DNA from 2 places in the Mycobacterium malmoense genome. Region 1 is predicted to be linked to the other one. Evidence: predicted binding sites of a transcription regulator. Region 1 holds the regulator's gene; the other holds the start of a gene.

Region 1 (3,402 bases):
GTCTCGCAGCAGTTCACCGGCGGCAAGATCTCGTGGAACCGGGCGAAAAACACGTTCACCACCGATCCGGCAAACCTGGCGCCGCTGTTGTCCGGTCTGCAGGTGTCGGGGCAGAACCAGCCAAGCACGGCGGCGATGCCCTCCCATGCCAAGCCATTCACCTGGCATTGGTGGTGGCTGCTCGCCGCTATTCCGGTGCTGGTGCTGGTCGTGTTGTTGGTGGTGGTGGCAGCCGGGTGGCGCCGTCGTCGCTCGGCCCGTGACACCCCTGCCTACGAGCCCGAGCGCGGCGCGGATGCCGGCTACGAGGCCGCGGCCGACGGGCACTGGGGGCGCGATGACGCCGATCTCGCCACCGAGCACCTGCCGCTCGGCGACCTGCACCCCCCGGAACTCCAGCCGCCGCCGGACGCCGGGCCCGCGGCGCGGGTCAGTTGGAGCCGTGGAGCCGCCGCCGACCTGGCCGAGGACGTCGCAACCGCCGGCGCCTACGGCGGCGAGGCGCGGCCCGTATCCGAGGAGGAAAATCCCGACGCGGTGGACACCGATTCCATACCCGTCGTCTCGGAGGCCGAACTGTCCGAAGTCGGCTACCCCGAAGCTTCGGAGGAGGCCGACTACCTAGAAGCTGACTATGTGGAAGCCGACTATGTGGAGGCCGACTATGTGGAAGCCGACTATGTGGAGGCCGACGCTGGCTACGCGGATGACGGGTATCCGGACGCCGCTCCCGATGACACCGTCGTCCCGGTTGCCGTCGCGCCGGACACGCAGCCGAGAACCGGGCGGCACGCGGCCATCGACGCCGAAGATGACGCCGAAGACGCCTTGGAAGTGATCCCCGAAGCCGCCAACGCGGCACCGGGCCCCGCTGGGCGCCCGACAATCCACCTGCCGCTCGAGGACCCATACCAGGTGCCCGACGGATATCCGATCAAGGCCAGTGCGCGCTTCGGCCTGTACTACACCCCGGGCAGCGAGCTCTATCACGACACGCTCGCCGAAATCTGGCTGTCCAGCGAAGAAGTCGCGCAAGCCAACGGCTTCATCAAGGCCGACTGAGCCGCTAACGAACGCGCCGCGGCAGGGCGCTAGACCTTGCGAATCACCGTGACGACCTTGCCGAGCACGGTGGCGTCATTACCGGGTATGGGATCGAACGCCGGGTTGTGCGGCATCAGCCACACCTGACCGCCCGCGCGCTTGAACGTTTTCACGGTGGCCTCGCCGTCGATCATGGCCGCGACGATGTCGCCGTTGTCGGCGACGTGTTGCTGCCGCACGACCACCCAGTCGCCGTCGCAGATCGCGGCCTCGACCATCGAGTCACCCACCACCTTGAGCAGGAAGAGCGTGCCCTCGCCGACCAGCTCACGAGGCAGCGGGAAGACGTCCTCGACGGCTTCTTCGGCGAGGATCGGTCCACCGGCCGCGATGCGCCCGAGGACGGGGACAAAGGTGGGTTCCGGCAGGGCGTCCGAGCCGGCGACCTCGGTACGGACACCGGCCTCGGCGGCGGCGGTCTCCTCGGTGCCACGGACGTCGACTGCCCGGGGGCGGTTGGGGTCGCGGCGCAGGTATCCCTTGCGCTCCAGGGTGCGCAGCTGGTGAGCCACCGAGGAGGTCGACGTCAGACCGACGGCGTCGCCGATTTCCCTGATGCTCGGCGGGTAACCGCGGCTGGTGACCGACGTACGGATGACGTTCAGAATGGTGCGCTGCCGTTCGGTCAGCGATGGATCCACGGAACGTAATCGGCCGTCCGAGCCGGCCGATGGGGTGTCGTTGCTGTCGCTCATGCACTGAATGTAGCCGCATCGCAGCCAAGAATCAAACATGTGTTCGACTTGGCGTGTCACGGCCCGCAAAGGCCCTCGGCTGCCGCCGGACCGGCCGTGGCGGCCGGCGAATAACAAACGTGTAACTCTCGGCGATATCGGGTACTCGAGGCCCATGTCAGTGGTCGCACCGACCGGTTTGTCGGTGGCTTGTCGGTGGTGTGGTCTAGCGTTTCGCTCGTCCGACACGCTTCGCTCAAATGTTCGGGTTTCGAACACGCGAGCGATTATAGTCGAACACACGAGCGAGAATGAGTTGACCGGAGGAACGCAGATGACAATCATCCACACAGGCATCCACACAGGCCCACCGCTTACCGGCAGCGTTCGGCGCCCGGTCAACGGACCGGCGCTGGGCCTTCGGTCCGGTCGGGATGGGCTGGCGCGGTCTCGCAGGCCCGGCCCGTCGAGGCCGCCGGGCGCGCCACCGCGCTACCACGGCACCGGCGTCGCGATGTCCGTCGCGCCGCATCGCAGGCGGCCCGTGACGCTGGCGACGACTGTGGGGCTGGCGCTGGCCGCCGGGGCGATCACCCTGTGGCTGGGGTTGGTCGCGAATGTCGGCCAGCTGGTCAACGGCGACCCCTCGGGATCGGCCGCCCGCGTGCCCGACCGGCTCGCCGTGGTGCGGGTCGAACCCGGGGAGTCCCTTCAGGACATCGCCGCCCGGGTGGCGCCGGATCTGCCGGCTCGCCAGGTTGCCGAGCGCATCCGCGAACTCAACGACCTGAACTCGCCGGCGCTGGTCGCGGGCCAGACCCTGATCGCGCCCGTCGGCTGACGCGGTGTCTCGCGAAAACCGCTCTGCGTCAGGGCTCCTCGATCCCCGCGGCGGCGGGCATGCGCGCGTCGCGGTCGCATTGGCCCCGCCGGGGAGCGCGCGGGTACGCTCGTCAGTGTTCTGCGATAACCGGACGCCAGCGCGGCAAAGGAGCGGTCATGCACTGTCCGTTCTGCCGCCATCCCGATTCCCGGGTGATCGACTCGCGGGAAACCGATGAAGGCCAGGCCATTCGGCGCCGCCGGTCATGCCCCGAGTGCGGCCGGCGTTTCACCACCGTGGAGACCGCGGTGTTGGCCGTCGTGAAACGCAGCGGTGTCACCGAGCCTTTCAGCAGGGAGAAGGTAGTCAGCGGGGTCCGTCGGGCATGCCAGGGCCGCCAGGTCGACGACGATGCGCTCCACCTGCTGGCCCAGCAGGTGGAAGACACCGTGCGTGCCGCCGGCTCGCCGGAGGTCCCCAGCCACGAGGTCGGCCTGGCCATCCTCGGGCCGTTGCGCGACCTCGACGAGGTGGCGTACCTGCGGTTCGCGTCGGTATACCGGTCGTTCTCGTCCGCGGACGATTTCGAGCGCGAAATCCAGGCGCTGCGCGCGCACCGCAAGGTGTCGACCCCGAGCTGACGGGGGCTGAGTCGCTAGGCTGTCTTCATGTCGCCCGACTTGCACCCCGATCTCGAGGCGCTGGCACCGCTGCTTGGGACCTGGGCCGGTCGCGGGACGGGCAAGTACCCGACGATCCAGCCCTTCGAGTATCTCGAGGAAGCCGTGTTCTCCCATGTCG
Region 2 (3,402 bases), 130 kb from region 1:
TGAGCGGCCATTCCAAGTGGGCCACCACCAAGCACAAGAAGGCCGTCGTCGACGCCCGCCGCGGCAAGATGTTCGCCCGGCTGGTCAAGAACATCGAGGTCGCGGCCCGTGTCGGCGGCGGCGACCCGGCGGGCAACCCCACGCTCTACGACGCCATCCAGAAGGCCAAGAAGAGCTCGGTGCCCAACGACAACATCGAGAAGGCCCGCAAGCGCGGCGCCGGCGAGGAAGCCGGCGGCGCCGACTGGCAAACCATCACCTACGAGGGCTACGCCCCCAACGGCGTGGCGGTGCTGGTCGAGTGCCTGACCGACAACCGCAACCGCGCCGCCAGCGAGGTGCGGGTGGCGATGACGCGCAACGGCGGCACCATGGCCGACCCCGGGTCGGTCGCCTACCTGTTCTCCCGCAAGGGCGTGGTCACGCTGGAAAAGAACGGCCTGACCGAGGACGACGTGCTGACCGCGGTACTCGACGCCGGCGCCGAGGACGTCAACGACCTGGGCGACAGCTTCGAGGTCATCACCGAGCCGGGCGACCTGGTCGCGGTGCGGACCGCCCTGCAGGACGCCGGCATCGACTACGACTCCGCCGAGGCGGGGTTCCAGCCGTCGGTGACCGTTCCCCTCGACGCCGACGGCGCCCAGAAGGTCATGAGACTGGTCGACGCCCTGGAAGACAGCGACGACGTGCAGGACGTGTACACCAACGCCGACATCCCCGACGAGATCCTGGCCCAAATCGAGGAGTGATCCGCGTCGATCGCAAGCGCGGCGCAGGCGCCGGGCGCAGCGCGAGCCCCAGCCGTTCCCCGGACACGTCCGCCGGGGTCACGGCGAGCTGATGGAGCGGCACCGGCCCGGTCCTACGGGACAGACGGTGGCGGCGCCGGGTAGACGGTGAGCTCGCCGGCCAGCACGGACTTGCCCGTCGATATCTCCCACGGCATGTCCGGGGCCCAGCGCTCGAACGAGAGCAGCGCCGTCCCGTCGGCATTGGTGCAGTCGAGAAATTCCATCTCGCCGCCCGCCGGCAGGCCGGTCGTGCCCTCGGTGGTGTAGGAGGAGCGGCCGTGTTCCGACTCGTGAAACGTCACGCCGTCGACCACGTACCGGTCGCCGGGCTGCAACGCAATGTCTTTGCGGGTGACCCACATCGCCAGCTTCAGGCGCCCGTCGTCCTCTTCGACGCTGAACCAGACCGGCTGGTCGCCGCCCTCCAGCAGGTGCTCCCACCACACGAACGGTCCCTCGCGGAACGTCACCGACCCGCGCACCACGTAGTCGACCCCGCCGTAGCTGACGACGGCGCCGGGCCCGAGTTGGCGGGGCCCGAGCTGCGGCACCGCGTTGAACGAAAGCGGATCCTGGCGGCCGCCGGCCTCGGCCGGTCGACCCTGCCGTGGACGCCGCAAAGCCACCACGAGCACCACAATGGACGCGATGAACAGGACTGCCGCGAGCACGACCAGCAGTGTTCCCACGCAGACCCTTCCGTTGCCGTGGAGGCCGAGCGAATGTGGGCTTTAAGTTAACAGCTTTTGCCGGGGCGGGAGCCGTAACCGGCGCCCCGAAGAACGCTGTGAAAACGCGGTGAAGAAGCGCCCCGCCGCCGCGTGTCCTACCGGCTCTCGTCGGCCCCACCCGCTAGGCTATCGAACAGCTGTTCGTACGAAGGAGCGGGTAATGCGGGTGATGGGCGTCGATCCCGGACTGACCCGATGCGGCCTCTCGGTCGTCGAAAGCGGGCGCGGTCGTCGGGTCGTTGCGCTGGACGTCGACGTGGTGCGTACCCCGTCGGACGTGCCGCTGCCCAAGCGGTTGCTGACCATCGGCGACGCCGTCGAGTACTGGCTGGACACCCATCGCCCGGACGTCGTGGCCATCGAGCGAGTGTTCTCCCAGCTCAACGTGACGACGGTGATGGGCACCGCGCAGGCCGGCGGCGTCATCGCGCTGGCGGCGGCCAGGCGCGGCATCGACGTGCACTTCCACACCCCCAGCGAGGTCAAGGCCGCCGTCACCGGCAGCGGGTCCGCCGGCAAGGCGCAGGTCACCGCGATGGTCACGAAAATCCTTGCGCTGCAAGCCAAACCGACGCCGGCCGACGCGGCCGACGCGCTGGCCCTGGCGATCTGCCACTGTTGGCGCGCGCCGATGATCGCCCGGATGGCCGAGGCCAAAGCCAAGGCCGACGCCCTGGCCGCCCGGCAGCGGCACGCCCACCGGGCCGCGTTGGCGGCGAAGCCGAAGGCCGCCCGATGATCGCCTCGGTGCGCGGCGAGGTGCTCGAGGTGGCGCTCGACCACGTGGTGATCGAGGCGGCCGGCGTCGGCTACCGGGTGAACGCCACGCCGTCGACGCTGGCGACGCTGCGGGCCGGAACCCAGGCCCGGCTGATCACCGCGATGATCGTGCGCGAGGATTCGATGACGCTGTACGGGTTCGCCGATTCCGACACCCGCGACCTGTTCCTCACGCTGCTGTCGGTGTCGGGGGTCGGGCCCCGGCTGGCGATGGCGACGCTGGCGGTGTACGACGCCGCGGCGCTGCGGCAGGCGCTGCACGACGGCGACGTGGCTGCGCTGACCCGGGTGCCCGGCATCGGCAAGCGCGGCGCCGAACGGATGGTGCTGGAGTTGCGCGACAAGGTGGGCGGCCTGGCGGCCGGGGCCGCGCCGGCGCTCAACGGCCACGCGGTGCGGGGCCCGGTGGTGGAGGCGCTGGTGGGCCTCGGTTTCGCGGTCAAGCAGGCCGAGGAGGCCACCGACAGGGTGCTGGCCGGCGAGCACGACGCGACGACGTCCAGCGCCCTGCGTGCCGCCCTGTCGCTGCTCGGGAAATCGACATGAGCGAGTTCGACGACCCGGACGAGCGCGAGGTCTCGCCGGCGCTGACCGTCGGCGAGGGCGACATCGACGGCAGCCTGCGGCCCCGCTCGCTGGGGGAGTTCATCGGCCAGCCGCGGGTCCGCGAGCAGCTGCAGCTGGTGATCGAGGGGGCCAAGAACCGCGGCGGCACCCCGGATCACATCCTGCTGTCCGGCCCGCCGGGGCTGGGCAAGACGTCGCTGGCGATGATCATCGCCGCCGAGCTGGGGTCCTCGCTGCGGGTGACGTCCGGCCCGGCGCTGGAACGCGCCGGCGACCTGGCCGCGATGCTGTCCAACCTGGTCGAGCACGACGTGCTGTTCATCGACGAGATCCACCGCATCGCCCGGCCCGCCGAGGAGATGCTCTACCTGGCGATGGAGGACTTCCGGGTCGACGTGGTCGTCGGCAAGGGCCCCGGGGCGACGTCGATTCCGCTGGAGGTGGCGCCCTTCACCCTGGTCGGCGCCACCACCCGGTCCGGCGCGCTGACCGGCCCGCTGCGCGACCGGTTCGGTTTCACCGCGCACATG

The links. Region 1 encodes LexA, which represses DNA repair genes until DNA is damaged. Its sites were predicted from a motif close to CGAACANNTGTTCG; they were not measured.
Region 2: ruvC (crossover junction endodeoxyribonuclease RuvC) is a predicted target of LexA. The motif match lies at 1,656-1,669, and genes of this name have one in related genera.

Annotation. Positions count from the first base shown of each region.
Region 1 covers NZ_CP080999.1:1,892,712-1,896,113, forward strand. The annotation lists gene K3U93_RS08850 (LGFP repeat-containing protein) at 1-1,062, shown strand, start outside; gene lexA (transcriptional repressor LexA) at 1,092-1,799, opposite strand; gene K3U93_RS08860 (LysM peptidoglycan-binding domain-containing protein) at 2,113-2,619, shown strand; gene nrdR (transcriptional regulator NrdR) at 2,778-3,242, shown strand; gene K3U93_RS08870 (peroxynitrite isomerase) at 3,270-3,402, shown strand, end outside.
Region 2 covers NZ_CP080999.1:2,022,624-2,026,025, forward strand. The annotation lists gene K3U93_RS09545 (YebC/PmpR family DNA-binding transcriptional regulator) at 1-752, shown strand, start outside; partial or broken gene K3U93_RS24820 (DUF2617 family protein) at 772-855, opposite strand; gene K3U93_RS09550 (DUF4178 domain-containing protein) at 866-1,483, opposite strand; gene ruvC (crossover junction endodeoxyribonuclease RuvC) at 1,686-2,264, shown strand; gene ruvA (Holliday junction branch migration protein RuvA) at 2,261-2,851, shown strand; gene ruvB (Holliday junction branch migration DNA helicase RuvB) at 2,848-3,402, shown strand, end outside.